Regions from separate parts of the Undibacterium sp. TC9W genome, predicted to be linked through region 3. Evidence: predicted binding sites of a transcription regulator. Region 3 holds the regulator's gene; each other region holds the start of a gene.
The links. The regulator sigma-54, encoded in region 3, starts transcription at its own class of promoters, with help from an activator protein. The targets are predictions, from matches to a motif close to TGGCANGNAANCTGCTTT.

Region 1 (10,529 bases), on a different contig from region 3:
TGCAAAATGTTGGAAATAAGCAAAACGAATTCAGTTACGCTAATTTTGTTAAATGAATTAAGTAAAGCGAATTAGGTTAAACGAATTAAGTTAAACCTGCGCTTGAACATGATCACACACAAAGCATCAATCTACACTATCCAACGCAATTGCGTGGATGACGTTGACAGCGAATGTTAATTTATGTGATGAACAATTCCGCAGATGCACAAATTTTTCTGCGCATTCCATCGCAAATCATTGATGCATATGCGAGAAATATGACATGAAGAATATCAGGCAAGTTTGAATTTATAAGATGGCGCAGCTTCTTTGGCTGGCATTTCAGTGAGCAGCAACTCCAGTGCCGAGACTTCGAGTGGCCTGTAATAATAATATCCCTGGAAGTAATCGCAGCCTATCTCTTTGAGGAATCGTTCCTGCTCTTCGTTTTCGACACCCTCGGCCACCGTGTGACAAGACAGGATATTGGCCAACGAGATAATCGCCTTGATGATCATTTCGCTCTTCTTGTTATTGCCTATCTGGGCAACAAAGGAACGGTCAATCTTGACGCTCTGTGCCGGGAAATGGCTGAGCTTGGACAGCGATGAATAACCGGTACCAAAGTCATCAATCGCGATATTGAAACCACGCGCCTTGAGTTCATCAAGATGGTGTATGGTCAGGGCCTCATTCGCGATCAAGCCGGTCTCGGTAATTTCAAATTCGATATACGAAGGAGCAATATCATAACGGTTGCAACAATTGTCTATCAGTTGCAGCAAGTCATTGCGGGCGATATCTGTGGCTGACAAATTCAGCGCAATCACGGGGCAATCAGCAAAGCGGTTTAGCCAGTCCCTGACCTGGCAACACACCTGGTTCATGACATAGTTGCTGATCAGGCGTATCAGGCCTGCGCGCTCGGCAATCGGAATAAATTCTGCCGGTGCGACATTGCCCAGGCTGGGTGATTCCCAGCGCAGCAAGGCTTCCAGGCCTGCGATCTTGCCATGCTTATCGACCTTGGGTTGATATACCAGACGGAATTCATCTTGCTTGAGACCATTGACGATACCGACTTCAATCTCGACACTGCGACGTATTTGCAGGGCATCTTCTTCATCGAACAAGGTGACACTCTGGTCACTGGAGCGGCGGGCGGTATCAAGCGCCACTTCGCTACGGCGTATCAGGTCATCTGGATCAACATCTTCTGACCTCACCAGGGCGATACCGGCCGAGAACTGTATCAACAAATTCTCACCATTGATTTCCAGCTCTTTGGGTAAATTATTCCTGACTTTCTCTACCAGTTTGATAATTTCACCTGGGGTACGCGAATTCTCGACGACAAATGAAAACACGATGCTGCGCAGGCGTGCGCAAAAACAATTTTTGGGCAAGGCCCGTGACAATTCTTCAGCAAAACGGCGCAGCAGGATATCGCCAGTATGAGCACCAAACTGCTGATTGGCATGACGTATGCTGTTCAGCCGGAAAGACACCAGGGCAGTGACTTTGGTCTCATCATTATTGGCAAACACGCCTTGTAGTTGGCTGCGCAACATGTCACGGTTGGGGAGATTGGTCAGGGCATCATGACGGCTCAGGTAATCTTCACGTTGCAAGCTCAGTTGCAGCGCATGGTGCATGGAATGCAGGCCAGAAACATCGCGCAAGGCAACGATGTAGTGATCGGTAGAAGTCTGAGAAATATTTTCCAGTGCAACCAGCTTGCCATCACGCGTGCGGTAAGCCGACATGCGCATGTTTTCTGATTCTTCGGCGTTCGGGCTTTTCAAGCGCACACTGTTATCCAGCGACAACCAGCCAAACAAGGCGCGGTCGCCATCATCATCTGCCTCTCGTCCAAGCAAATTATTGGCTAGCTGATTCGCCTGCAGGATTTGCCCACTCGCATCAGTTAGCAACAAAGCTGTGCCGGCGTTCTGGAATACTTCTTCATATTGCGCATGGCTTACTTCCAGCGCTGCACTGGCCTGGCGATAGCGCAATGCTGATACGTCGAGTTCGTGCAAAACCCTGAACACAGCCAGCGGTACGCAGGTATTAAAGAACAGGAATAACAGAGACTGTATATAGGTATTACTGGCAGGCAGGGTCACATCAAAACCTGGCACATTGAACAGGGGACGGTTCAGCAACAGTAAAAGAAAAGGCAATACATTGAATGCCATGAGACCCAAGGCGAGCCGGGTACCAAAGAACAGCCTGGCAATAATCGGGGTGGTATAGATGAAGATATAGCCAAACTTGGCTATTTCGAACTGATCGACGAGACAAACAATGGCGAATGCAGACGCGTATACCGTGCCTATCAGTATAGCGGCACCAGCGCGCAGATGACGGGATGAATAGTACAGCCCCAATGCCAGCACAGCATAGAAAAAGCCAACTACCCACAACACCCGATAAGCACCAACTGCGATTGCGTCCAGGGAACTGTGAATCGCTACTGCCGCCTCCAGCACAAAGCCAGACATCAAAATGATACGTAGTGCACTTAATTTCCATGCAGCGTGCTCGGCAGGCGTTAATGCACTTTCATTAAGAAAAAGCCAGCGAAACATGTCATGCAATCAATATAAAAAGCCAGAACCTGTTGCGCATTCATGGAAAAAATACCTGCATTCTTGCGGCAAAACAATTATTTGCCCTGAGGTATCCCTGACCACATTCACATCAACAAATCCCTATGAATCTGTAAAAAAATGTTTCCAAAACAATTAGGCATTCTCTCATAGATTTAATTGATTTCCGCACATATTGTCACAATTAGCCGCATTAAAAATGAAAACTATTTTTCATTTGGTGAATTGAACGGATACTTATATTTCATATTGCGGTTCTTTTGAGGACAAAACATTCCAAACATTGCATTTAGATAATTAATTGCATGGGCTACAAATAAAATGCAGAAACGCCATTTCATTGCCAGAAAATAATGAAATGGCGGCGGCGACGGAGTTTCTGCATGCGGGTGGTTTTAAAGAAACTAAAAACCACCGCTCCCAGCAAATACTGCATTCAGGCAAGTTCAGGCAGCATCATGCACAGGATGTGATTGGCGGTGATACAAAAACTCCAGTACTTCAGTGCGGTAAGCTGCATATTGTGGGTTTTGCGCGAGTGCCACGCGGTCACGTGGCCTGTCCAGATCGACTTTCAAGATTTCACCTATAGTCGCTGCCGGGCCATTGGTCAGCATGACGATGCGGTCTGACAATAACACCGCCTCATCCACATCATGCGTCACCATAACCACGGTGGATTGCGTCTTGGCGACGATCTTCAGCAATTCATCTTGCAGATGAGCCCGCGTGAGGGCATCAAGCGCACCGAAGGGCTCATCCATGAGCAAGACTTTTGGTTCTATCGCCAGCGCGCGGGCTATACCTACACGCTGCTTCATGCCACCGGAAATTTCATTCGGACGTTTTTTCTCGGCATGCGTGAGACCCACCAGTGACAGCGCTTGCATGGTGCGCTTTTGCAACTTGGTCCCATTCTCGGTTGCGCCAAATACCCGCTCCACCGCCAGAAAGACATTTTCATAGCAGGTCAGCCAGGGCAACAAGGAATGATTCTGGAATACCACGCCGCGTTCTGGTGATGGGCCAGAAATTTCCCTGTGCGCGCACAGCAAGGTACCGGCACTGGCATTCGTCAAGCCAGCAATCAAATTCAACAGCGTCGATTTGCCGCAGCCGGAGTGACCGATCAGGGTGATGAACTCGCCCTTTTTGACATTCAGATTGATATCGCGCAATGCATGAAAACTGCCCTTCCTGGTATTGAAGACCATCTCTACCTGATTGATCTCTATGTACTTGTTGTCGATTTCATTCATGATCATGTCCCCACATCTTCATAAGTAAAGGCGCGTGCGATTGCCACCAGGATTTGTTCGAGTATCAGCCCCACCATGCCGATGACGACGATAGCGATGATGATGTGTGGTACGTTCAGATTATTCCATTCGTCCCATACCCAGAAGCCTATGCCTATCCCACCGGTCAGCATTTCTGCCGCAACGATGACCAGCCAGGCCGTGCCTATCGCCAGCCTAACGCCGGTCAGCATATAGGGCAGAACCGAAGGCAGGAGAATGCGGGTGATGATTTTCCATTCAGACAAATTGAGTACGCGGGCGACATTCATATAATCTTGCGGCACACGCTGTACACCGATTGCAGTATTGATGATCATGGGCCAGATTGAACAAATAAAAATAGACCAGATCGCCGCCGGATGAGCCGACTTGAATACCAGCAAACCTATAGGCAGCCAGGCCAGCGGCGAGACCGGCTTCAACAGACTGATGATGGGATTAAACATGCCGGACAAAAACTTGAAACGACCTATCAAAAACCCCAACGGTATGCCTACCGCTGCAGCCAAGCCAAAGCCAACTGCAACCCGTTTGAGCGAAGCAAAAATATTCCAGCCTATACCCTGGTCATTTGGCCCTTTTTGATAAAAGGGATCAGAGAATACCTTGATGGCTTCCTGCAAAGTCACCCATGGTGACGGAAAAGTCGTGTTCTTGATTGCAATGATTTCCCAGATCAAGATCAGCATGCCAACACCAAATAATGGTGGCAACACACTCAGAAAAAATGGCCGGAAAGAACGTGGTTTTTTTTCTGTTTTGGTTTTGATCTCCTTTGCCACGTTAACTTCCGTGACTGTAGTTGCTGCGCTGCTGGTATCACCTGCGGCAGACATTGCACCATGTACCAAGGTATTCATGACGACTCCTCAAGCCTTGATTTTGAAAGAAGCTGCGTAGGCAGCCGGGTTCTTGCCATCCCAGACTGTACCGTCCATGAACTTGCTGCTGCGCATGGGGTCTTTTGGTACGGATACCTTAGCCATGGTCGCGGCGTCCTTGTAGATGTCGATGCGGTTAACCGCTTTTGCCACTGCTAGGTAATCCGGGTCAGCTTTCAGCATACCCCAGCGTTTGTGCTGAGTCAGGAACCACATGCCGTCTGACAGGTAAGGGAAATTCACTGCACCATCATTAAAGAATTTCATGTAGTTGGGATCATCCCAGGTCTTGCCCAGGCCATTTTGATAGCGCCCCAAAATACGCTGATTGATGACATCAACCGAGGTATTGACATAGGACTTATCGGCAATGGTTTCTGCCATCTTGGTCTTATTGGACAGGGACGCATCTATCCAGCGGCTGGCATCAAGGATCGCAGCTACCATGGCACGTGCCGTGTTTGGATATTTCTGTACGAATTCAGAAGTGGTACCCAAAACTTTTTCTGGATGATCTTTCCAGATGTCCTGTGTCGTTACTGCCGTAATGCCTATGCCGTCTGCAATTGCCCTGTGGTTCCAGGGTTCACCTACACAATAACCATCCATATTACCAACCCGCATATTTGCCACCATTTGTGGTGGTGGTACGGTAATGACCTTGGCATCTTTCATGGGGTTGATACCGTGGGCAGCCAGCCAGTAATACAACCACATTGCATGGGTACCGGTAGGAAAAGTCTGGGCAAAAGTGTATTCGCGCTTGTCGGTTTGCATGAGCTTGGCCAAACCTGCGCCATCTACAGCGCCCTTCTCTGCCAGCTTCTTCGACAAGGTAATCGCCTGCCCGTTATTGTTCAACGTCATCAGCACGGCCATGTCTTTTTTATTGCCGCCTACCCCAAGCTGTACGCCGTAGATCAAACCATATAAAACATGGGCAGCATCGAGTTCACCATTGACGAGTTTGTCACGCACGCTGGCCCAGGAAGATTCTTTGCTCGGGATAATCTTGATACCGTATTTTTTATCAAAACCCAGCACTGATGCCATCACGACGGAAGCACAATCGGTCAGAGGAATAAAGCCTATGTGCACCTCTTCTTTTTCTGGTTTGTCTGATCCCGCTGCCCATACCCCACCTGTACTCAAGCCCATGATGCCTGCCCCGCTTGCCAGTGCAGCAGTTTGCAAGAAACTGCGACGATTGAAATTAGGTTCATTTTCTTCCTGGGTCTTGATGAGGTTGTTAGAAGATTCCTGATTTGACATGTCTGCACTCCAGCTAAATTAATTTCTATTAGGACTTACGCAAAACCGCCCTAGCTGCGTTGTTAGCTCCTAGCCGTACTAAAGTACTGTCTTCGTCGCTACGCCTTGCCAGGACAATTTTGCGTAAGTCCCGTCGATAATAAAAAAGGTGTCGTCCCACCACGGATAAACCGTATGGAAAGACACCTTTGTCTTGTGAGGTGACCGCCGTTAGTCAGACTCACATTTTTTCTTAAGCACCAGCTTTGGCACTTTCTTTAACCATAGCAATTGCCGTGCCAGCTCAAATTAAAGGCCTTGGCTCCTCATGCCAATACTATGAAGCGAAATCCTCTTAAAAATACCAGTTGCTGCGCACTCAAATGACGCAACGCACCATTTGCATGCACAAGCTTGGCTCAGCCACCGAGCAAATCCGCCACATCCAGCATGCGCTGCGCCAGATCGACCAGCTTCAGGTTCTTTTCCATGGCTTGCTTACGCATTTTTTGATAGGCCTCGTTTTCTGAGAGATGATGGCGTTCCATCAGCAAACCCTTGGCACGTTCTATGGTTTTGCGCTCTTGCAGCTTGGCCTTGGTATCGGATAATTCGCTACGCAGCTTTTGATCTGCATTGAAGCGCGCCATGGCGACATCGAGCACAGGCTTGATGCGCTCAGACTGCAAACCGGCAACCACATAGGCCGAGACGCCAGCTTCCATGGCCGCGGCCATATTGGATTGATTGCCATCTTCAGTGAACAAAACGATGGGACGCGGCGCATCGCGAGTCAGCATGACCATATGTTCCAGCACATCACGCGAATCAGACTCGGCATCAATAATGATCATCTCGGGCTGCAACTGGGCGATGCGCTCGCTCATATAGATATCGCCAGGGATAACGGCGATGATGTTATAACCCGCTTGCAGCAAGCCTATGCGCAAGGCGCGTGAGCGGGCCAGCTGTGCCTGGGCATGCTCCTGCAATTCGTCTTCGCGCTGAATGACCGTGTTCACCACCACAATCCGCAGACTGGGTGATACTGGTGTTGTCGCTTCGTCAGTATTTGCTTTGCCGCGCATTGATGGCCTATGCCAGATATAATTACGTTTACCAGCAATAGCAAGAATCACACCAATCCCTGCACTGGAATACAGGCGGCCAATCACTTGCATTCTTGCCATGCCTATGTCATTCGCTTGCTTTTCCCTTAATTAGAAACAGATATGATAGTTCTCGGCGTTGAATCCTCCTGTGACGAAACCGGTCTGGCCCTGTATGACACAGAGCGCGGCCTGCTTGCCCATGCACTGCATTCGCAAATCGCCATGCACCAGGAATATGGTGGTGTCGTGCCCGAACTGGCTTCGCGCGACCATATACGCCGCGCCCTGCCCCTGCTGACCGAAGTGTTGACTAAGTCTGGCACAGAAAAACAGGCCATAGATGCGATTGCCTATACCCAGGGACCTGGTCTGGCGGGTGCCTTGCTGGTTGGTGCCTCGGTTGCCTGTGGCCTGGGCATGGCACTGGATAAGCCCGTGCTCGGTGTCCATCACCTGGAAGGCCATTTGCTGTCTCCCCTGCTGGCCAGCAAGCCACCGGAGTTCCCATTTATCGCCCTGCTGGTCTCCGGTGGGCATACCCAGTTGATGCGGGTGGATGGCGTCGGTCGTTACCAGCTATTGGGAGAAACCCTGGACGATGCTGCGGGTGAAGCCTTTGACAAGTCAGCCAAATTGCTGGGTCTGTCTTATCCCGGTGGACCGGCTATCTCGCGCATGGCAGAGTTTGGTGACCCGACTGCCTACCAGTTCCCGCGTCCCATGCTGCATTCCAAGGACTTGAACTTCAGTTTCTCTGGTTTGAAGACAGCGGTACTGACGGTTGTTAAAAACCACCCGGCAAACATCTGTGAGCAAGACAAGGCAAATATTGCGCGTGGCTTTGTTGATGCTATCGTCGCCGTGCTGACCGCCAAGTGCGTCACCGCGATGAAAGAAAGTGGACTGAAGCGTCTGGTGATCGCTGGTGGCGTTGGTGCCAACCAGCAGTTGCGCGCATCCCTGAATGCGGCAGCGGCAAAGAAGCGCTTCCAGGTATATTACCCTGAGCTGGAATTTTGTACCGACAATGGCGCAATGATCGCCTTTGCCGGCGCCATGCGCCTCAAAAACAATCCTGGCCTGGCGACCAGGGATTACGGTTTTAATGTGAAGCCGCGCTGGCCTTTACAGGAATTGATTGCCGCCTGATTTTATCCACGGCAGGGCTATTTATAGATGCCACAGCCGACGATCACATTCTCGAATTTTTCCACATACATGGACTTGGGTTCGATCTGCTTGGTCGTGGGATTAATGAATTTATAATCCTGCCAGGCCTTACCCTTGGCTTTGACCAGTTCTATACGCTCGCGTATAAAAAATTTGCCATCGATATCGGTGAGGTCAAACATTTCCTTGCCTACCATCTTGGGATTCAGGTGAGCGAGATTTTTGCCACTCATGTCATAGACAACGACATATAAGTCACGGTCCTGGTACTGACCATCGCGCTTGTTAATCTCGGCTACAGTCGCCTCGACACCATGCTTTTTCATCGCATCGATGGCTTTTTGCACCATGGCCTTGGCCTCATTGGCGCTGCCATGCTCTGCTGCCTGGGCCGGAAAACTCATCAAGCCCAGAGTGAACAAGCCTGCCATCCAAAGTTTCACAAATCGCGTCAGCATATGCAACCCCTCATTTATGAATAAAAAAGCACGGCGCTTTTTAAGCATAAATGAGGGGTAGCGAATAATCTAGATTTATTTACAATATTTAAGACTTATTTTTTCTTGTCCTGCTTTTTATCTTCTTTCTTGTCGTCTTTCACTGTCGTCTTCTTGCTACCCAGACGGCTTTCCTTGCCTGCAATCAGGTTCGCGATATTCTGACTATGGCGATACACCAGCAAGGCGCTCATGATGGCAATTGCCAGCATTTTGACATCCGGGCCAAACAGCAGGCCATAATAAAAAGGCGCAAATATCGCTGCGACCAAGGCAGCCAGCGAAGAATAACGAAAAGCAAACGCCACCATCAGCCAGCTCGCCAGCGTTGCCACACCCAGCCAGATATCGATGCCGATCAATATACCGGCTGCCGTCGCCACGCCTTTGCCGCCAACGAACTTGAAAAATACTGGCCACAAATGACCGATGAACACTGCTAGAGCAACGATGGCAACGCCGGTGTCACCAAGATCAAACTGATCCTGGTAGTGAATTGCCAGCCATACCGCCAACCAGCCCTTGAAAGCATCGCCTAATAATGTCAACACCGCTGCAGCCTTGTTCCCACTACGCAGTACATTAGTCGCGCCCGGGTTTTTTGAACCATAAGTGCGCGGATCGGCCAGACCAAACAGCTTGCTGACCACCACTGCAAACGACAGTGAACCGATCAGGTAAGCGGCAACTGCCGCCAGTATTGTATTCATCTTATTCCTTCATTTCTTTAAGCTTCGCAAGTATAAGCCAGGCTAGTAGCAGAATGAGCCAGCCTCGCAAAATTCTTGAAACCGGATTCATTCGTCGATGGCACAATCGACTGGCCGTGCCTGCAACAGACTTTCCAGCAAGCCGGGAGCTATACCTATCAGATAGCCGCGCTGGCCACCATTGATATAAATCTTTGGCAGCGCCAGTATGCTGCGCTCCACATAAACGGGCATGGCCTTTTTAGTGCCAAAGGGGGACGTGCCACCAACCAGATAACCAGAATGTTTTTGCGCATTTTCAGGCTTGCAGGGTTCGACTGACTTGCAGCCTATCTGCCGAGCCAGGTTTTTGGTAGAAACCTTTTTGTCCCCATGCATGAGCACGATCATGGGCTTGGCAGCTTCATCCTGCATGACCAGGGTTTTCACAACGTGGTGCTCATCCACACCGAGTTCACGGGCGGACACTGAAGTGCCGCCATGTTCTTCATACGCATACGGGTGCTCGGTAAATTCCACCTTGTGCTTGCGCAGCAACTGAGTTGCCTGGGTTACTGATACATGTTCTTTTTTGGCCAAATTACACTCTCAAAAAACTGGATTTGTAAAAAACAGGCACAGATTATATCGCCTCAGGATGTCTGGCTGGGACGCAAGTGCGTGTTCAACATCATTTAATTTGGGCTCCTGGCAAGAATGAACTTGCAAATCCAGGTATCGATTACGTCGAATGCAAACATTAAAAACGCTCCTGAACACACTTCAGGCAAGCGAGAAACATATTTAAACTACAAAAATTCAATTTCATCAAGATACAAGATGACAAATAAAAAAAGCACAAAATAATGTCAGGAAAATATGGAAATTTTCGAATTCTCAAGCCTCAAATAATGATTTACAAAATTTCATATTTATTAAATGCATAATATTTATTTCCGTAGTTTGCAAGCAACAATTATTAACAATCCTGTTACATCCCATTACATAATACCGCGCAAGCCAGATGGTCA
Region 2 (10,529 bases), on a different contig from region 3:
GTGCTGAACAGGGGATTGAGGAATTCAACCTCCCGCTGATCATAGGCATCCGGTTTGTTGGCTATGCCAACCAGGGCAATCAATTGACCGTCGTATTGCACAGGTATGCACAAGAAATATTGCAAGGTATCGAAGTGCGCCGGGAATACCTGGTCGAGTGCATCGGCGGCCAAAGCATTGTCGATAACGGGTTGGCCAGACTTCAGTGCCGTGCCATATCTGGATTTTAATTGCATGCAGGCCATATCCCTGGCTGCGGCATCCAGAGTGGTGCTGGAGATACCCGGAGTGGTAGTATTCCAGGCCAGCATCATGCTTTTCAGGGCCGGGTTGCTGACGGTATTATCCTTGACTTCGCAGATAAAACCATAGGCGCTGGTTGTCAGCTTCAAGATTGCTGCGAGCAGTGATTCAAAGCCTTTTTCCTGGTCGGTTTCACGGATGAATAGAGCTTGTGCCATGGCGATGGCATCACTGAGTGCGCGTTGCCTTTGTAATTGCCGGTCCAGCTCCTGTCTTTTCATGACACCGGTAATCCAGTCAGCCAGCAGACGTACAAATTCTGTTTCTACTTCTGAAAACGGGAATGACCTTGGTTCGGTATGCCAGATGCACAGTGCGGCATCATCCCTGGCATTGATATGCAGGCGCAGGCCTATCAGGCATTGTATCTGTGCTGGTATGGCGTTCCTGTACTTGCTTTGTGCCAGGTCTGCTGCATGAATGAGCCCCTTGTGTGCATCTTCTGGCAGTATGCACAGCGGTGCCGAATGTGCAGCCGCCATTTCTGGATGCAGCGAATCCCCGGACTGGCAGACCAGGCGGGCTTTGCCGCCGGCTTGTATTCGGCTGATTTGGCCACAGCTCATGCCGAGATAATCGCAGGCCATGGCAAGGGTTTGTTGCAAGGCTGCTTCAGGGTGTTGGTGCGACAGGGCGGTGATGGCAGTCAGCGATAGCAAGGCATGCAATTGCCTTTGCTGTTCTTCGCGAGCAAATTCACTCTCTACACAATCAGCCAGGTCACGCAGGGCAGCCAGGTCTTCTGCACTAAGTATGCGCGGTTTGGTGTCGATGATGCAGAGGGTACCCAGGCTTTGGCCATTACGTGCACGCAAGGGTGCACCGGCATAAAAGCGGATATTGGGGTCATCGCTGACAAGAGGATTGTCGCTGAAACGCGCATCCTGGCTGGCATCGGCGACATACAGAATATCCGGCTTGAGTATCGCATGTCCGCAGAAAGAAATATCTCGCGCCGTCTCGCTGACATCCAGACCCTGTTTTGACTTGAACCATTGACGGTCGCTATCGATGAGGGAAACCAGAGCAATCGGTGTCTTGAACAAATGGCTCGCCAGCCGCGTCAGCCGGTCAAAACGTTCTTCTGGTGGCGTGTCCAGTATGGCGCAGGCTTGCAGGGTTTGCAGGCGCAATATCTCATCGACAGGAAAATCAGGTGCTTGCATAGTGTCGCTCAATCGCCAGCGTGGTTAGCCAGAGCGTCCAGCCATTTTTGCAGATTATCACCATACAAAGGTTTGCTGGCGAAATAACCTTGCATGGAATCACAACCAAGCTGGCGCAGGCATTCCCGCTCGGCTGCGGTTTCTATGCCCTCGGCAATCACGCTCAGGCCAAGGCCATGGCCCATTTCTATAATCGCCTTGACCAAACCCTGGGTCGCTGGCAGTTGATCTATGTCGATGACAAAGCTACGGTCTATCTTGAGCTCACTTACAGGCAGGCGTTGCAGGTAAGACAGGGAAGAATAGCCTGTACCAAAATCATCAATGGATAAATCCAGACCGATGGCGCGCAGACGGTTCAGCAACTCTATGGTACTGCCCGGGTCTTCCATGATGCCGCTCTCGGTAATCTCGAGCTTCAGCAATTTTGGATTGAGCTCATATTGACGCAACAGTGCGGCTATTTGATCTGGGAAGCTGGCATCACGCAAATCATGGGTGCTGACATTGACGGCAATGGTCTGGCCAGGATATTTGTCTTGCCAGTTTTTGAGCGTGACGATGGCCTGTTCCAGCATCCACATGGTGAGCATGCTGATATAGCCGGTGCGCTCGGCAAACGGAACAAATTCTGCGGGGGAGATAAAACCACGCACTGGATGTTGCCAGCGTACCAGGGCTTCAAAACCATAAGCCTTGCCTGTTGCCAGGTAGAGCTTGGGTTGCAGCCACATTTGCAGTTCTGATTCCCGGACGGCAGAGCGCAAATCAGATAAGAGGCTAAGATGGGTCAGGCGTGAGGCTTCCTGCGCATCGGTATACCAGGCCGATGAACTGGCGCTGCGTTTGGCAGCATACAGGGCAACCTCGGCATTACGTATCAGGGTCATCAAGGGTAGCGGTGTGGCTGTGGTGATGGCAAAACCATACACCAGGCTGACATCGACAGAATGCTGGCCACATTTGACCGGATCGGCCATGGCTGCATCTATGCGCTGATGCAGGTCTTCTACCGCAGCTTTGGAACTGTCATGGCAGAGTACCGCGAAGGCCCCGCCAGCCAGTCTTGCCAGCCAGGGTTTTTGTATGGAGGTATCCTGGCTGATGACGGTTTTAAGACGCAAGGCCACATCTGAGATGACGGTGTCGCCCGTATCAAATCCCAGGGTTTCATTGATGACCTTCAGGCGTGCCAGATCCATGAGGATAAAGCCCTGATATGGCAAGCCCTGGCCTTCATGCGTCTTGAGCAACAGGGTGCGGTTGGGCAGGCCAGTCAGGCTGTCGTAATAAGCCAGGCGCTCAACAGCTTGTTCACGTATGCCTATGGCCTCAGCCATAGTATTCAGGGCTTCACCTACTCGTGCGACTTCTTCTGTCTTGCTGGGAATAAAACGGGTCTGGTAGTCGCCTTTGGCAATTTGCAGTGCGCTGATTTCCAGCCTTGCCAATGGCCTGACTACGCTGCGGGTGGTCAGCCATGCCAGCGCTGCCGCCAGGATGACGCCAAAGACAGACAGCATGGCGACCATGGTGCCGGTTTTTTCTAGTTCCAGTTGCGCTTCTGCCTGATGGGCCTGGATTAATTCCTGCTCACGCTTGAGAAAAATTTTGGACTGTTCGAGCAAGGCATCGAGTGCCGGTTTGACGCGCGTACTAAAGCTGGTTTTGGCCGCATCCTGCCCTTCATCTTCGAGCTGATTGACAGTATCAAGATAATGCTGCTGATAAATTGCGCGCTTTTGCTTGAGCAGTTTGAGGCTGTTCAATTGCCCGTCGTCACTGAGGCTGCCTTCTAGATCGCTGATGAACTGATCTATGCGGCGGTTTTTTTCATCGACGATGGTGTATTCAGGTACCCGTTGTTCATAAGGAACTGTCAGGAATTGCAATAAGGCTCTGCCGACGTTTTCTGTCGCTACGCTGAGTTCTTGCACATACAGGAGACTTCGCACCTCTTTGCGGGCAAATTGCTCATTGCGCGCAGTCATGTTGCGGATTTGTGAAATTGGCAACAGCAAGACAATGCTGAACAGTATCAGCAACAAAGCATAGCTCAATGCCAGCCGCATGCCTATACGGCGCAAGCGCAGGAGCTGGATCAGGCGATGAAAGCTGTTCGACATAAATATGGCCGCTTATGTTCTTGGTCCGGTACAAAAGGCGCTTTTTGCCGCGTGCAAAAAGCCACAGGCACACAAGGGCCCGCCACTACAGGCTTATGTTAATGCACTATTAACAGCGAGGGCAATACTATTGTGCAGAGATCAGCGGGCGATTAGTATATACAACATCAAGACATTGGCGACGATGGACAATACTGCCAGCATGCGCCAGGTGGCCAGCGGGTCGCGCTGGGCCAGGGGTTTGGCTTGCGGGGCGGGCAGGGGATGGGCGGCACCACGTTCCAGTGCCAGTAAAAATTCTTCTGCGGTTTCAAAACGTTCAGCCTCGTCACGTGCCACGGCTTTGAGCAAGACGTTTTCCAGCCAGTGTGGCAAATCCGGGCGGTAGCGCCCCGGCGACGCAGGCTCAGCAAATTTGGGGCGCTGGAAAGGTTCGATTTCGCCATACGGATAGTGGCGTGTCAGCAAATAGTAAAGTGTGACGCCGGTGGCATACAGATCAGTGGCGCGGGATGGTGCTGCACCCTGGAATTGTTCAGGTGCCAAAAATGAAGGTGTGCCTGCCATGATATGACTGGCATTGCCCTGGCCATCCCGGCTGTCAAAGCCGGATTGTGCGACACCAAGGTCAAGAATGCGGATTTCATCATCATCCCCCAGATGCACATTGGCGGGCTTGATATCCCTGTGCAGAATGCTGCGTCTGTGCAGCGCACCGATGGCGCGTACCAGCTTGCCACCATAAGCGACTGCTTCTGGGATGGTGAAATGCTGCCCGGCTTCCAGCCTTTGTTGCAGGGATGCACCGGCATGCCAGGTTGAGAGATAGTACAGGTAGTTTCTTTGATCGGGTGTTATGACCTGAGGGAAAAAACGTGCTACCACGCGCTTGGCCAGCCATGCTTCATGCGCAAAGGCTGAGCGCTCCTGCGCATCATTGGCCTTGTCAGGATGCAGGGTTTTTAACACCAGTTGCCGGTGATGAGAGGTGTCGCTGACGCGATATAGTATCGTCGTCAGCGAGGTATGCATGACTTCTTCTATCGCATAACCATCAAGGGTCTGGCCGGGTTTCATGCGTGGTGGTACTGGCAGGGCGTGCAGCTCGCTGATGGCATCGCGCAACTCACCTTCTGGCAAGCTGTCTATGCGTGCTATCACCGCACTGCAGTTGTCTTGCGACCCCGCTTTCAATGCGGCTGCGCATAGTGCTTCGCAGACTGCTTCACTGTCCAACTTATCGGTGCTGACCTGCTTCAAAAAATCTGTCAGATCATATTCTGTCAGACTGGCCCAGATGCCATCACAAGCCAGCAAAAAGACATCATTGACACGCAGCTCACCCATGCCATGATCGATGACGAGGTGGTTGTCCAGGCCGATGGCACGGGTCAGCACATGTTGCATCTCTGGTCTGTCCCAGACATGATCCTGGGTCAGTTTTTGCAAGGCACCGTCACGCAACAGGTAACAGCGGGTGTCGCCCACGTGGGCGCTGTAATACATGCGTCCGCGCAAGACCAGTGAGGTCATGGTAGTGGCCATGCCTGCCAGCTCACGGCGGACTGAGCCTTGCTGCTGTACCCAGCTATTCATGGCGACCAGCACCTTATCGAGTGCTGTTGTTACCTCCCAGGTGTCAGGCGTGGCATAGTAATCGGTCAGCAGGCCACGTACTACATATTCAGCCGCTTCGCGCCCGCCTTCATTGCCAGAGACGCCATCTGCTACTGCCAATACCATGCCTTTGCAGGACAGCTCGGGTTCGCCTGGCGTGACCATGCCGACAAAGTCTTCATTACGCGGGCGTATGCCAGCGACGCTGTGATGTCCTGTGCTGACTGTCAGTGGCATGTTTGTGTATTTTGTGTATTTTGTGTATTTTGTGTATTCAGATTTTTGCAGTAGTCATGGCGGCAGAGCCCCAGGTCGTGCGCCAGCGTTTCTTGACCAATGATAAACCCAGCAAGGCGATGATGGCGAGGCTGGCGAAAATCGACAGGCCTATTTGATAACTGCCGGTGATCTGGCGTGAATAACCCATGCTGGCCGCCAGATAAAAACCACCTATGCCACCAGCCATGCCCACCAGGCCAGTCATGACACCCATCTCTTTACGAAAGCGCTGCGGCACCAGCTGGAATACCGCACCATTGCCGGTGCCCAAGGCCAGCATGGCAACCACGAATACACATACTGCAGCAGCCGCAGATTGCAAACCGATGGATGCAATGAAAAGGAAGGCAGAAGCGACGGTGTACATGACAGACAGGGTTTTGATGCCACCTATGCGGTCAGCAATACGGCCACCCATGGGGCGCACCAGAGAACCGGCAAACACGCAGGCAGCAGTGAAGTAACCGGCTGTGATTGGCGTTAAACCATATTGCGTATTGAAATAAATCGTCAGGGAAGATGCCAGGCCAGAGAAACCACCAAAGGTGACGCTGTAAAAGAACATGAACCACCAGGCGTCTTTGTCTTTCAGCACGGCCAGGTATTCAGTCAGGGATTTGCTAGGCGCATCACCTGGCGCATCCTTGGCAAAAATCAGGTAAACCGCCAAAGCGATGAACAAGGGTATCAGCGCCAGGCCAAACACATTTTGCCAGCCAAAGGCAATTGCCAGTGCTGGTGCAAACAGGGCGGCAAAGGCGGTGCCGGAATTGCCTGCACCCGCTATCCCCAAAGCAGTGCCCTGGTGCTCAGGCGGATACCAGCGCGATGCCAGCGGCAATGCCACGGCAAAGGCAGAACCTGCGACGCCCAGGATCACGCCGAGGAACAGCAGTTGTTCATAAGTGTGCAAATTCCCCAGCCATGCCCAGCATAATCCTGCCAGTACGACGACCTGCCCTATCAAACCGGCTTTCTTGGGTTTCAGATGATCGACCAGCACACCCATGACGATGCGCAGCAGGGCACCGGCCAATAAGGGGGTAGCGACGATCAGGCCTTTTTGCGCAGCGGTCAGGCCCAGGTCCTTGGAAATCTGGATGGCGAGTGGCCCCAGCAATACCCAGACCATGAAACTCAGGTCGAAATAAAAGAAGGATGCCAATAAGGTGGGCGTGTGCCCGGCTTTCCAGAAGGAAGTTTTTTGCATGATCGCTCCAATAGTGAACACGCATGCCACTTGCAAGGGACGTGCCATCAAAATGTGCAGATGATTCGCGTATTTCATGATTGAAAACAAAACTTTCTGCGCAAAAACTGTGCGTGCTCTGAATTAAATGGTGCAATGCACCGGAATGGCTGGGTTTTGTATGAGTGCCGCGAGAATTTCGGGTGCATGCTTCAATAAGTGGCATTGCTTTTGCTGCCAACAGAGGAATCCTCCGTTTTTCTTGGTGAAAACCATATTAATGCGCAGTTAAATTGGTGCAGGCTTATAAAAACAGTCTGGCTTTCCCTCAGATAAAAATGAACTGGCATTGCTCTTGCTTAGAGTCTGGGGAGACAAGCAAAGGAGCAGCCATGAAGAAACTTAAGCTAGTGATGGTAGGGAATGGTATGGCAGGTGTGCGTACCCTGGAAGAATTAATCAAGATCGCCCCCGACCTGTATGACATTACCGTATTTGGTGCAGAACCTTATGCCAATTACAACCGTATCCTGCTATCACCAGTACTGGCAGGCGAGCAAACCATCAAAGACATCATGCTTAATGATGTCGACTGGTATGAAGAAAATAATATCACGCTGCACCTCGGAAAAAAAATCACCAAAATCGATCGCCACAAACGTATCGTGATCGCCGAAGACGGTACCCAGACTGAATATGATCGTCTGCTGCTGGCCACTGGCTCTACACCTTTCATGTTGCCGGTTCCAGGCAAGGATCTCAAGGGCGTGATTGCCTACCGCGATATCTACGACACCAACACCATGATAGAAGCGGCAGAAAAGCATACACATGCTGTCGTTATCGGTGGTGGTCTGCTGGGTCTGGAAGCCGCCAATGGTTTGAAAATGCGCGGCATGAGCGTTTCTGTCGTGCATCTGCCAGGCTGGCTCATGGAGCGTCAGCTTGATCCTGTTGCTGGCAAGATGCTGCAAAAATCTCTGGAAGACCGCGGCCTGAACTTCCTGCTCGAAAAAAATACCGAAGCCATCATTGGTGATGATGCTGGTCACGTCAAAGCCATACGCTTTACCGATGGCCTGGAAATCCCTGCGCAACTGATCGTCATGGCAGTTGGCATACGTCCTAATACAGCACTGGCAGAATCTGCTGGCCTGTACTGCAATCGCGGCATCATCGTCAATGACACCATGCAGACTTATGACCCGCGCATTTACTCTGTCGGCGAATGCGTGAATCATCGCGGCACTGTGTACGGTCTGGTCGCACCTCTGTTTGAAATGGCCAAAGTCTGCGCCAATCACCTGGCTAATTTTGGCATAGGCCGTTACCAGGGTTCAGTCACCTCCACCAAACTGAAAGTGACAGGCATAGACCTGTTTTCTGCCGGTGAATTCATGGGTGGTAAAGACACTGAAGAAATCATCTTGTCTGACCCCATAGGCGGCGTCTACAAAAAACTGGTGGTAAAAGACGACAAACTGATTGGTGCCTGCCTGTATGGCGATACCGTCGATGGCAGCTGGTATTTCAAACTGCTGCGCGAAGGCAAGAATATTTCTGAAATCCGCGATTCCCTGATGTTTGGTGAATCAAATACCGGCGACGTTGGTCATGAAGGCCATACCAAGGCTGCCGCCATGCCGGATGAGGCCGAGGTCTGCGGCTGTAATGGCGTCTGCAAGGGCACCATCGTCAAGGCCATCAAGGAAAAAGGTCTGTTCACACTCGATGATGTGCGCAAACATACCAAGGCCTCGGCGTCCTGCGGTTCCTGTACTGGTCTGGTAGAGCAGATCATCATGTTTACTGCTGGTGGTGATTATTCGACTGCATCTAAAGTCAAACCTATGTGCACTTGTACTGATCATAGCCATCAGCAAGTGCGTGATGCCATCAAGGCCAACAAGCTGTTGACGGTCTCTGGCGTGCAGGAATTTATGGAATGGCGCACGCCTAACGGTTGCTCCAGTTGTCGCCCGGCCATCAACTACTATTTGATTTCTACTTGGCCACGTGAAGCCAAGGATGATCCGCAAACACGTTTCATCAATGAGCGTTCGCATGCGAATATCCAGAAGGATGGCACTTACTCCGTCATCCCGCGTATGTGGGGAGGTGAAACCAATGCCAGCGAATTGCGCAGGATTGCTGATGTCGTCGATAAATTCAAGATACCAACAGTCAAGGTCACTGGTGGCCAGCGTATTGACTTGCTGGGTGTGAAGAAAGAGGATTTGCGCGCCGTATGGCAAGACCTGGGCATGCCATCCGGCCTGGCTTATGCCAAGGGTCTGCGTACCGTGAAAACTTGTGTGGGCAGTGAATGGTGCCGTTTCGGTACGCAAAACTCCACCCTCATGGGGCAGCAACTGGAGCGTGAACTGGCACGCATGTATTCGCCACACAAGGTCAAGCTGGCTGTGTCAGGTTGCCCGCGTAATTGTGCTGAGGCAGGTATCAAGGACGTTGGTGTTATCGGCGTTGATTCTGGTTGGGAAATTTATGTAGGCGGTAATGGCGGTATCAAAACCGAAGTTGCGCAATTCCTGGTCAAGTTGAAAACCCATGAAGAAGTCATGGAATATACCGGTGCTTTCTTGCAGTTATATCGTGAAGAAGGTTGGTACCTGGAGCGCACCGTGCATTACCTTGCCCGTGTCGGTCTGGATTATGTGAAGAAAATCATATTGGAAGACCACGAGCGCCGCAAAGACCTGTATCAACGTTTGCTGTTTGCACTGGAAGGCGAGTCTGATCCATGGCATGAACCAGAAAAAGCTCAGGTCGATACGCGTCAGTTTGAACGCTTGCCAGCATAACGCCATTTTTTGAGAGGAAAAAACATGAGTCAGGAATGGCAAGTTATTTGTCGTGTTGAAGATATCCCCGTACTGGGTGCACGCGTGGTTGCACGTGCGGCCAAGCCGGATGTCGCCATCTTCAGAAATACAGAAAACAAGGTCTTTGCTCTGCTGGATAAATGCCCGCACAAAGGCGGTCCTTTGTCACAAGGTATAGTCTTTGGCGAAAGAGTAGCCTGCCCCTTGCATAACTGGAACATAGAATTGCCCACAGGTTGCGCGATTTCTCCAGATGAGGGCTGCACCCAGAAGTTCAGCCTGAAAGTGGATGCAGATCAGGTATATCTGGACGCAAATGAGTTACGCACACTCGCAATAGAGGTATAGAAAAAATGCGCTGCATCACATACTATGCATAGTATGTGATGCAGCGTGCACTTAAAGGCATGTATGACTGAAACCAAATCTACCTGTTGTTATTGCGGCGTTGGTTGCGGTGTAGTAATTGAAAGCGATGGCAGGCAAGTGCTGGGTGTACGTGGCGACACCGAGCATCCAGCTAATTTTGGCCGCCTGTGCAGCAAGGGCAGCACTTTGCATCTGTCTGCAGATGCAAAAATACAGCAACAGGTCAGGGCGCTGTATCCTGAAATGCGCGATCCCACCATGCGTGGAGAGTTGCGACTGCGCAGCGACTGGGATAGCGTCATTGCCAGCATGGCGGGCAAGTTTGCGAACACTATCAAGACGCATGGCCCTGACAGTGTGGCATTTTATATTTCTGGTCAGTTGCTGACGGAAGACTATTATGTCTTCAATAAACTCGCCAAGGGCTTGATAGGCACTAATAACATAGACAGCAACTCGCGCCTGTGCATGTCAAGCGCGGTTGCCGGTTACAAGCAGACCCTGGGTGCGGATGCGCCGCCTGCCTGTTATGAAGATATAGATCTCGCAGAAGTTATTTTTATTGTCGGTTCCAACACGGCTTATGCACATCCGATTTTATATCGGCGCCTGGAACAGGCCAGGGAAAAAAATCCGG
Region 3 (10,529 bases):
GCTATCTGCGTGAAGAACGATTGGCAAGAGCACGTGCTGCCAGCATCCTGCAATTTGTTGGTCTGGCTGACCTGGCCAATGAAGAGGCGCGCAATCTGCCTTATGGCAAACAACGCCTGCTTGAAATCGGTCGCGCACTCGGCCTCAATCCACAACTGCTGTTGCTCGATGAACCTGCCGCTGGTTTGACAGCGCCCGACATCAAGGATCTGATCGCCATCATCCGCAAGATACGTGAACACGGTATTACCATCATCCTCATTGAGCATCATATGGATGTGGTCATGTCGATTTGCGATACCGTGACTGTGCTGGATTTTGGCCAGAAAATTGCAGAGGGCAAACCCGCAGCAGTGCAGGCCGACCCTAAAGTGATAGAAGCCTATCTCGGTGGCAGCGTAGCTGATGCCGCTGAAGTTACCCCAGCCTGAGGAGAATGCAATGTTAACTATTTCAAATCTGCATGCAGCCTATGGCAAGGTTGAAGTCTTGCATGGTATTTCCATGGAAGTGCCCAAGGGTAAAGTCGTCACACTGATAGGTTCCAACGGTGCCGGCAAGACCACCACCATGCGCGCCATATCGGGCATGTTGAAGCCTAAAGAAGGGACGGTGACACTGGCTGGTAAAGATGTCACCGGTCTCGATTCACACAAGATCGCCAGGGCAGGTCTCGCACATTCACCAGAAGGGCGGCGTGTGTTTGCCACCATGTCGGTGACAGACAATCTCTTGCTCGGTGCCTTCCCGCGTTTCACCCGCAGCCGCCCGCGTGGCGACATAGAAAGCGATCTGCAAAAAGCCATGGAATTGTTCCCGCGTTTAAAAGAACGCAAGAACCAACTGGCGGGTACTCTGTCTGGCGGTGAACAACAAATGCTGGCGATGGCGAGAGCGGTCATGCTCAATCCTGACGTGGTCTTGCTGGATGAGCCCTCCATGGGCCTGGCACCGATATTGGTCGATGAAGTCTTCCGCATCATCGTGCGCCTGAAAGAGCAGGGTACCACCATGCTGCTGGTGGAGCAGTTTGCAGCGGCTGCTTTAGCCGTGGCTGACTATGGCTATGTACTGGAAAACGGCAAGATTTCCGTGCATGGCCCTGCAGCCAGTTTGCAAAATGATCCGGCTGTCAAAGCGGCTTATCTGGGTGGTGGTGCGCAGCACTGATAGTAGTGCATACGCAAGTTTATGCACGTTCAGGGAATGGGGAGCTTGCTCCCCATTTGCATTTTTATCGCAATGCTGGCAGGGCTGTGATATTTTCTTGATTTTTCCTAGGTAAATCACGCATGCCCATGGACATCAATTCGTTTTCTTCGTGCTTCCGCCACATCATTCTGGCTTCCATCACACTCTTTTGTGCTTCCGTGATGGCTGCACCTGTACTGCAAGAACACAGCATAAAAATCGATGGCAAGCAAAGGCGCTATTATCATTTATCTGATCCGGCTGCGACTACATCTGGCCATCCTGTATTGCTGGTCAGCGGTTCTGGATGCGATGATTTTGCAGTTCGTTTGCCCATGTTTTTCGAACGCTATTCCGGAACGGTCAATGTCTATTACCTGGAAAAACCTGGCGTTGCCAAAAATGCCGATGGCAGCAAGTGCTCAGCAGAATTTCAGGCAGCAGATCAGCTTTATAAGCGATTGTCAGATCATTTGAAATTCTTGGCGCTGCAGCCTGAGCTTCAAAAAATGCCTGCACGGTCTATTGCAGTTTTAGGCTTTTCTGAAGGCGGAGCTGTCGCTCCTTATATTGCCAGGGACAGTCATAAAATAGGCTGGCTGGCGACCGCAGGAAGTGGTGGTTTGTCGCAGAGTGAAGAATTTCTGATCTTTGCAGACCGCGGTGTGGAACCTTATGCAAAACCGTTTTCGCGTGACTATTTTTTACACGTCTATGCAGACATCAAGAAAGACGGCAAGAGCCTCAAGAAAGAGTTTTTTGGACATACATACGCGTATTGGTCTGGGCATCTGTTTAATGATCCTCTGAGCGTGTATGCGAACCTGGGCATTCCCATGGTGGCAGCAATGGGTGAGAAGGATGAGAGTGTGCCGATAGAATCAGGGCGTGCATTGCGGGATTACTTTTTGAAGCATCCGGAAAAAGATTTTCAGTTCGTGGAATTTCCTGGGGCCAGTCATGGTTTGAGGACTGGGGACAGGAATGGGGCGCAAGAGTTTATTGCGGGGTTGGCGGGGTGGTTTAAGGGGGATAAGAAGGCGTTTGAGTTGAAGTGATACGCGCTTATCAGAAGCCACCAGCTTTGAAATTTACGGCACACATAATGACGTCATTCCTGCGTGGTTTTGGCAGGAATCTAGTGGCGTTTGTTGCCTACTGTTAGGTATATTAATTTCAAATTCGTAGTGCTTTACGTATCTGTTTTCAAATACGTGTACACGTTATTAACGATTGCAGGTCGGGGGTAGCCCGACAGCTACTCACTTTTCTTGTCTCGCCAAGAAAAGTAAGCCAAAGAAGGCGACCCAGGCGTAGTCGCCCCCTAAAGGGGGTTCCCGTTTGTGCAGTACAAAAAATGGGAAGGCCCGAAACTCGCTCCCCTTGCAGGGCGCACAATCGCTTGCAAGCGATTGCCGTTACGCAGGCGTGCAGCATGCTGCACGAAACCCCTGCTACACCTCAGACAGCGGCTCTTCTTAATCCATTTTCTGTACTGCACAAACGCCGTCTACACATGGGAACTGCGGAAAATCAAAAACAACGTCATCGCGACCTTCGTGCAAATTTCGTGAGCTACGATTGATCAAAGCTTTGATCGGTCATCCTTGCAATTACCCTTCTAAATACCGCAAAGGATGCGCATGAGCAGGCCAGGCTTCTGCAAAGAATCCTGTCACTTGTTCTGCTGTCACTTCAGCCAAAGTGGCAGGTGACCAGCGTGGTGTATTGTCTTTGTCCACTACCAGAGCACGCACACCTTCCAGCACTTCGCCATGCTTGAAGCAATGGCGTACCATGTTTCTTTCCATGCGCAGGCAGGCTGATACTGTCATGTCTTTACTGCGGCGTAGTTGTTCTAGCGTGACTGACATCAGCAATGGCGAACGTTTTTGCATGGTGGCCAGTGTTTGTTGAGCGAATTCGCTGTTGTCTTGCTGTAGTTTTTCACAGATGGCAATGACACTATTGCCCGCGAAGATGCCATTGATGGCGGCGTGTTGTGCAGCCAGTTTGCTGGTATCTGGTTTTGCCTGGTCTGCAAAAGTTGCCGCGAAATCGCGTATCGCCTGGCGCAGGTCCGTGGCCGTGCTTTCACTGATTAAGTTCATCACTGCAGGTATTTCTGCAGTAGGTATATAGACATCCGCCAAGCCTGCATAGATGGCATCAGCGGCGGTAATGATCTCGCCAGTCAGCCCTAGGTAAGTACCGATTTCGCCTTCAGTACGTGACAGGAAATAACCGCCACCTACATCCGGGAACAGACCGATATTCACTTCCGGCATGGCCATCTTGGTACGCTCAGTGACGATGCGCAAACGGCAATCTTCACCCGCCTGCGCGATACCCATGCCACCACCCATGACCACGCCATTCATCAGGGCGATATAAGGTTTTGGGTAGAAATGGATTAAATGATTTAAGGCATATTCTTCGGTGAAAAAATCTTCCAGCAGGGCAGAGTCACCTTTGGGTGTGGCCGTTCCGACGTCATAGAAGAAACGGATATCACCACCCGCGCAAAATGCCTTTTCACTGCTGCTGTGGATAAACACCGCACGCACATTCTGATCATCCTGCCAGGCCAGCAAGGTCGTCGTCATTGCTCTTACCATATCGAGAGACAGCGAGTTGAGTGCTTTGTGCCTGTCGAGAGTGATGTAGCCTATATTGTTCTTGACGGAGGTAAGTACAAATTCGCTCATAATGTTGACTATGCAGGGTAGGGGATGAAGCTGCTATTTTAACTTTGTCAGGCTTGGTAGTCACGGGGTGTATATGTTTATGAGGAAATAGCGTAAGGGCGGCATGTTCGTTGCTGTTAGGTTTGACTTTTTGGGTTGCTGTTGCTGTTGAGTTTGACGTTGCGGTTGCTTTTGACTTTTCGCAGTTCCCATGTGTAGCCGCCATTTGTGCAGTACAGAAAATGGAAAAAGAAGAGCCGCTGTTTGAGCCGCAGGCGAGTTTCGGATCTTCCCATTTTTTGTACTGCACAAATGGGCACCCCGTAGGGGCGGCTACGCCTGGGTCGCCTTTCTTTGAATACTTACTTTGGCGACGCAAAGAAAGTATTTCGGCTGCCGGGACGAGACCCGGCTTGTATCCACGGAGGGCAATCGCTTTAGTCAAAGCGCCACTTGTAACAAGCACCATGGCATACAGCGAACGTCACTGGATTCCAGCTAAAAGCACGCTGGAATGACGTTAATAAAAATGCCGTGAATCAACTAATTCGCAGCTTTTTGAGCGATGGACGTGACAAGTAGTAATAAAAGTAAACTATTTATTTGAAATTTAAAGCATCAAAAACCAGCCGTACAAAGAAACCATTCACCCAACAAAAAGGACGCCTTCTAGCGTCCTTGTTTTGGATGTCCGCAACCCTGTTCGGGCAAGGACTGGGGTCTTATGAAGCCGATGCCGGATCAGGTATGTGCTTGATGGCGTCGTGCTGATGGTCTTGCATTTTATCTTTATGCTTGATGACCTGGCGATCAAGTTTATCTACCAGTGCATCAATGGCTGCATACAGATCATGCGCCAGACTTTCAACGTGGATATCTTTACCGCTGATATGCAAATTAATGTCAGCTTTGTGTCGTTTATCCTTTTCCCGGAGCTTGTCCACCGTCAGGATGACGGCGATATCAATGACCTGGTCGAAATGCCGCCTGATACGTTCTAGTTTGGTATGTACATATTCACGAATTGCAGGAGTTACTTCGACGTGATGTCCACTGATGGTGAGATTCATACTGTGCTCCTATAGTGATGTTGCTTGCTATAACGATACGCTCTCAGCATTTATTTGCCTTGAGCTAAATCATATATAGCAATTCAAACCGTGATTACAAGGACTGCTTACAAAGATTTACGCAAACTGACTGGGGGGATTTTGAGGGCTTCACGGTATTTGGCAACTGTCCGTCGGGCAATTACCATGCCCTGTTCACCCAGCATGTCTGCAATTTTGCTATCAGAGAGTGGGCTTTTCTGGTCTTCTGCTCCTATCAACTGCTTGATGAGTGCACGTATCGCGGTGGAAGATGCTTCACCCCCTGTTTCCGTCGCGACATGGCTGCCGAAAAAGTACTTCAACTCAAACATGCCATGTGGGGTCAACATGTATTTTTGGGTTGTTACACGTGAGATAGTGCTCTCGTGTAATCCTAGTGTATCAGCAATTTCGCGCAAAACAAGGGGGCGCATTGCAACAGCACCGTGGGTGAAAAAATTGCGTTGCCTTTCGACTATGGCTTGTGCAACGCGCAATATAGTCTCAAAACGCTGCCGCATATTCTTGATAAGCCAGCGTGCTTCCTGCAATTGTGCGCCCATGCCAGCTTCACCACGGTTTTGCTTCATGATGTTGGCATACATGCTGCTGACTCGCAGCCTGGGCATGACATCCTGATTCAGCATGACTTGCCAGCCGTTGCCGGATTTTCTGACGATCACATCGGGTACAACATAGTCAGATTCATCCGCAGCAAAGGCCAGGCCGGGGCGCGGTTTGCACTGGCGGATGACAGTTTGTGCATCGCGCAAATCTTCGTCATCGCAATCGAAGATTTTCTTGAGTTTGGTGAAATCTCTTTGTGCAAATAAAGCCAGTTGTGTTTCAACAATTTGCAATGCCAGCCTGCGTATGACGAAAGCAACTTTTGGTAAACGCCTGATTTGCAAGGCCAGGCATTCAGACGGGCTGCGCGCACCGACACCTGCCGGGTCAAAGCTTTGCAGCATGTTCAGCGCAAATGCCAGCTCTTCTGGTTCTACGCACAGCTCCAGTGGCAAACTGGCATGTATTTCATCTAATGTTTCGGTCAGGTAACCGTTATTGTCGAGCGCATCGATCATCAACTCGACCAGAGCACGGTCACGCGGTTCGCGCAGGTTCAGGCGCATCTGTTCCAGCAAGTGCTCGCGCAAGGTGATATGAGCAGCACCCAGCTGCGGGCGGCCATCCTCATCATCGCCAGATTTGCTGCCATGCTGTACATCATCAAAGCCCCAGTCTTCTTCGCTGGAGGTGGTGCTGTCATTGCTGATGACGGTTTCTGCATCTGCGGCAGCCGGTTCTGCTGACCTGTCACTGTCTTCTCTTGCTGCCGGTGCTTCCATGCCGGCATCGGTAGAAGTACTGCTGGTATTGATGGCACCGTCGGCCAGCAGGCGTACGGCGTGATCGAGGGGATCATCGACACGTTCCAACATGGGGTTATCAGTCAGCAGCGTCTCCAGCTCCTGATGCAATTCCAAAGTGGATAACTGCAATAATCGTATTGATTGCTGCAATTGCGGCGTTAAGGCCAGATGTTGTGAGGTACGTAGTTGCAGGCTTTGTTTCATGATGATTCCCGTCACATCCGGAAGTGTTCTCCGAGATAAACGCGACGTACAGATTCATTTTGTATGATGTCGTCAGGCTTGCCGCTGGCAAGTACCGCGCCCTGGTTGATGATATAGGCGTGATCGCAGATGCCCAGGGTTTCGCGCACATTATGATCGGTGATCAGCACACCTATGCCGCGCTCCTTGAGGAAGCGCACGATGCGCTGGATTTCAATGACGGCGATAGGGTCAACACCGGCAAAGGGTTCATCCAGCAAGACAAAGCGTGGATTGGTCGCCAGTGCACGGGCAATTTCGACGCGGCGGCGTTCGCCACCTGACAGTGACAGCGCCTGGCTTTCACGTATTTTTTCTATCTGCAAATCTGCCAGCAGAGCATTGAGCCTTTGCTCAATTTTCTTGGCACCGAGATATTTCCCTTCGCTGTCTTTTTGCAATTCGAGGACGGCACGGATATTGTCTTCTACCGTCAGCTTGCGAAATACCGAAGCTTCCTGTGGCAGGTAAGACAAACCCAGTACGGCGCGCTCGTGAATAGGCAGTTGCGAAATATTCACATCATCAATCGTGATATCCCCGGCGTCGGAAGGTACCAGGCCAACGATCATGTAAAACGAAGTGGTCTTGCCTGCGCCATTCGGCCCCAGCAAACCCACGACCTCGCCGCTTTTCAAGAGCAAGGAAACATCGCGCACCACCTGGCGCGCACCGTAGCGCTTTTGCAAGCCCTTGACAAGCAAGGTGCTGCTTGACTGTGCTGTCATCTTATTTAGCCTGTTTTTCTGGTTTTGGTTGCAAGGTGATGGTGATATTGCCTGAGCCATCTACATGCTGGCCACTGGTCGAATTCGTGCCAACAAAAACATCATTCTTGCTGTCATATGACAGGTATTCACCTTCCTGTTCCTGGGTGACGCGCTTGCCTTCGAGGTAGCGTACCTTGGCCTTGGAAATGAATTTGACGATTTCTGTACTCTGGTTGTATTCAGCACGGTCAGCTTCGCCATCTACCCACAGATCAGGGCCACCATCGCGTTTCTGGCGGAAGGTGACTTTGCGGCCACTGCCACCTGTCAGAACAACAAACTGATCACCATTCGGGGCTTCGGTCACGACAGCACTCTCAGAAGTGACGGTCAGGGTGCCACGCACCAGGGACACACCCTTGGATAATCTGCTGACGCTGGCTTTGCCATCACTGATGCCGTAACCGGCTTTGATGATGGTCTCTTTATTACTGTCGGCTTTTTCTGCATTTGCAGAAACACAGGCCAGGCCCAGGCAGGCCAGGCTGATCAAGCGTGTGACGCTAAATGATGTTTTGATCATGTGCATATTCGCTTTCTTGCTTATTTATTCCCGGTTTTGGGAGCGGGTTCACGTTTCTTGAGTTGAATGTAAACCTTGCTCAGCAATTCCAGGCCTTGGGTTGAATTATTGGCAATCATGCCAGTTGCAGTTGAATGCAGTTTGCCAGTCGTAATTGAAACCGGTTTGTCGGTTTTAACGATGTCTTCGTCCGGCAAGAGCAAAAGATAATCAGACTCCACACGCACAAATTGTGAACTCAGGCCCTCAGGTCTCTCCATGCTGACATTGTCATGCAAGTGAACCTCATCATGCTCGCGCTTGGGTGTGGTCAGTGAAGATTTTTGCGATACAACTGCGAGTTCAGCACGCAGGTGCAGGGGAGGCCTGCCCTGATCAAAGCTGTTGATCTGCGGATGCTTGATTTCTATATTGTCAGTCCGCGGCAAATGCACCAGGCTGTCACCCGTGATATGGTAATTGGCCTTGCCATTGTTTGACAGCCGGATGAAATTGAATTTCTCGACATAGTAATCCGGTGCTGACCTGGCAGAAGTACGGCTTTGCTCATCATCGGCATGGCGACGTATGACTTCCATGACCCAGATGGTGCCCATGGTGATCACGCCCAGCAGGATTACGGCTAGCCAGATGCGGAAGCGGTCTATGGTCATTTGGGGTTTCATGTCAGATATGCTTGTAAAGCATGTTCATATTTACCTTGTGCACGCAGGATGAAGTCGCAGACTTCGCGTGCAGCACCCTGGCCGCCACTGCCCCTGGTGATGTACTGCACACGTTGTTGTACTTCAGCATGGGCATTTGGTACGCTGGCTGCAAAGCCAACCCTGGTCAGTATCGGTAAATCAATCACGTCATCACCGATAAAGCCGCAGTGTTCAGCAGGGATATCCAGCTTCGCCAGTAGTTCAAGAAATGCACTCTTCTTGTCATGGATACCCTGGCTGACATGGCTGATGCCAAGATCAGCCGCACGCTTGCTGACGATGGCCGATTGCCGCGCGCTGATGATGGCCGTGATAATGCCGGCCTGCTGCAAGAGCTTGATGCCTTGCCCATCCAGCACATTAAAGCATTTCATCATTTCGCCGTCTGGCCCAAAGTACAGACTGCCATCAGTCAGTATGCCATCGACATCAAAAATCATGAGCCGGACTTTGCTGGCTCTTTCTACAGAATCTACAGAATTATTCATCAGATCACCTTGGCCCTGGTCAGGTCATGGATATGCAAGGCACCCACCAGCTTGCCGCTGTCGTCAGCGACCAGCAACTGGTTGATGCGGTAAGTTTCCATGACTTCGACGGCTTCGACAGCCAATTGTTCCGGGCGTATGCGTCGCGGCGCGTGGTTCATGACATCGGCAATACGCAACTGGGTAAAGTCGCGCGTGCCATCCATCAGGCGGCGCAAGTCACCATCGGTGAAGATACCCAGCACATGTTGCTGCTCATCCACCACGGCGGTCATCGCCATACCTTTTTTGGTAATTTCCAGCAGCGCAGTTTTCAGGCTGGTTTCTGGCCCAACCTGCGGAATGTCTTCGTTGGTGCGCATGACGTCTCTGACGTGTGTCAGCAGACGGCGACCAAGCGAGCCACCGGGGTGCGAGCGGGCAAAGTCTTCTTCTCTAAAGCCACGCGCGTCCAGTACCGCCACCGCCAATGCATCGCCCAGCGCCAGCGTCACTGTGGTGCTGGCAGTCGGTGCCAGGTTCAGCGGGCAGGCTTCCTTATCCACATGCAGGTTCAGGTGGATATCAGCCAACTTGCCGAGGCTGGATTCGGGGTTGCCGGTCATGGCAATCAGCTTCACACCAAGGCGCTTGATGATGGGCAGGATGGACATCAGCTCAGACGCTTCGCCAGAATACGAGATCGCAATAAACACATCTTGCGAAGTGACCATGCCCAGATCGCCATGCGCAGCCTCAGCCGGATGGACAAAAAACGAGGGCGTACCTGTTGAGGCAAAGGTGGCCGAGATCTTGCGCGCAATATGGCCAGATTTACCTATGCCAGAAACCACAACCCTACCGTGGCATGCCAACAACATACTGACCGCTTGCGCAAAGCCGGCGGCATCGCCATTACCCAGGCGTTTTTGCAGGGCAAGCAGGGCGTCAGACTCGATTTGCAGGGTTTCACAAGCCAGTTTCAGGGCGCGTTGTGCTGCTACAGCCGCATCTGTCGTGGGTTGTTGTGTAAAAGTTAAAGGTGCATTCAGTTCATTCATGCCAGAAGTATAAACGAAATCCGCAAAGCAAAAACTTTGCCAGTTGTAACGTAATGAATTATGTTTGCCCAAAAGCAGGATGACAAGGCGATAAATCGGCAATAATAGGCGACATGACAGGTCTGGACACCACACTTTTATTGCTGGCTGCTGCCGTATTGGGCGTAGTCGCATTCCGTATGTTGCAACTGCCGCCCATGCTGGGTTATCTGGTGGTTGGCATCTTCGTAGGCCCGCACGGTTTTGGCATGGCAGAAGACAGTGCCGTGACCCATGAACTGGCCGAATTTGGCGTGGTCTTCCTGATGTTTTCGATAGGACTGGAGTTCTCGCTGTCCAAACTCATGGCCATGCGCAAGGCCGTATTTGGCCTGGGCATGGCACAGGTACTGGTCACGATACTGACCAGCATGGTA

Region 1: the regulator sigma-54 is predicted to act here: its motif matches at 7,156-7,173, upstream of ACO0LN_RS16305 (ANTAR domain-containing response regulator).
Region 2: the regulator sigma-54 is predicted to act here: its motif matches at 7,025-7,042, upstream of nirB (nitrite reductase large subunit NirB).

The regions. Positions count from the first base shown of each region.
Region 1 is NZ_JBMPPJ010000010.1:177,740-188,268, forward strand. Features, by position in the region: gene ACO0LN_RS16285 (putative bifunctional diguanylate cyclase/phosphodiesterase) at 276-2,576, opposite strand; gene ACO0LN_RS16290 (ABC transporter ATP-binding protein) at 3,044-3,856, opposite strand; gene ntrB (nitrate ABC transporter permease) at 3,859-4,758, opposite strand; gene ACO0LN_RS16300 (CmpA/NrtA family ABC transporter substrate-binding protein) at 4,768-5,937, opposite strand; gene ACO0LN_RS16305 (ANTAR domain-containing response regulator) at 6,450-7,118, opposite strand; gene tsaD (tRNA (adenosine(37)-N6)-threonylcarbamoyltransferase complex transferase subunit TsaD) at 7,263-8,291, shown strand; gene ACO0LN_RS16315 (cache domain-containing protein) at 8,309-8,770, opposite strand; gene plsY (glycerol-3-phosphate 1-O-acyltransferase PlsY) at 8,866-9,519, opposite strand; gene ybaK (Cys-tRNA(Pro) deacylase) at 9,607-10,098, opposite strand.
Region 2 is NZ_JBMPPJ010000010.1:17,978-28,506, reverse strand. Features, by position in the region: gene ACO0LN_RS15660 (PAS domain S-box protein) at 1-1,469, opposite strand, end outside; gene ACO0LN_RS15655 (EAL domain-containing protein) at 1,478-3,595, opposite strand; gene ACO0LN_RS15650 (protein kinase domain-containing protein) at 3,737-5,449, opposite strand; gene ACO0LN_RS15645 (nitrate/nitrite transporter) at 5,487-6,701, opposite strand; gene nirB (nitrite reductase large subunit NirB) at 7,073-9,502, shown strand; gene nirD (nitrite reductase small subunit NirD) at 9,527-9,871, shown strand; gene ACO0LN_RS15630 (molybdopterin-dependent oxidoreductase) at 9,935-10,529, shown strand, end outside.
Region 3 is NZ_JBMPPJ010000013.1:50,668-61,196, forward strand. Features, by position in the region: gene ACO0LN_RS18485 (ABC transporter permease subunit) at 1-431, shown strand, start outside; gene ACO0LN_RS18490 (ABC transporter ATP-binding protein) at 442-1,170, shown strand; gene ACO0LN_RS18495 (alpha/beta hydrolase family protein) at 1,527-2,249, shown strand; gene ACO0LN_RS18500 (enoyl-CoA hydratase/isomerase family protein) at 2,805-3,899, opposite strand; gene hpf (ribosome hibernation-promoting factor, HPF/YfiA family) at 4,601-4,948, opposite strand; gene ACO0LN_RS18510 (RNA polymerase factor sigma-54) at 5,056-6,546, opposite strand; gene lptB (LPS export ABC transporter ATP-binding protein) at 6,558-7,313, opposite strand; gene ACO0LN_RS18520 (LptA/OstA family protein) at 7,315-7,878, opposite strand; gene lptC (LPS export ABC transporter periplasmic protein LptC) at 7,899-8,543, opposite strand; gene ACO0LN_RS18530 (KdsC family phosphatase) at 8,540-9,073, opposite strand; gene ACO0LN_RS18535 (KpsF/GutQ family sugar-phosphate isomerase) at 9,073-10,113, opposite strand; gene ACO0LN_RS18540 (monovalent cation:proton antiporter-2 (CPA2) family protein) at 10,227-10,529, shown strand, end outside.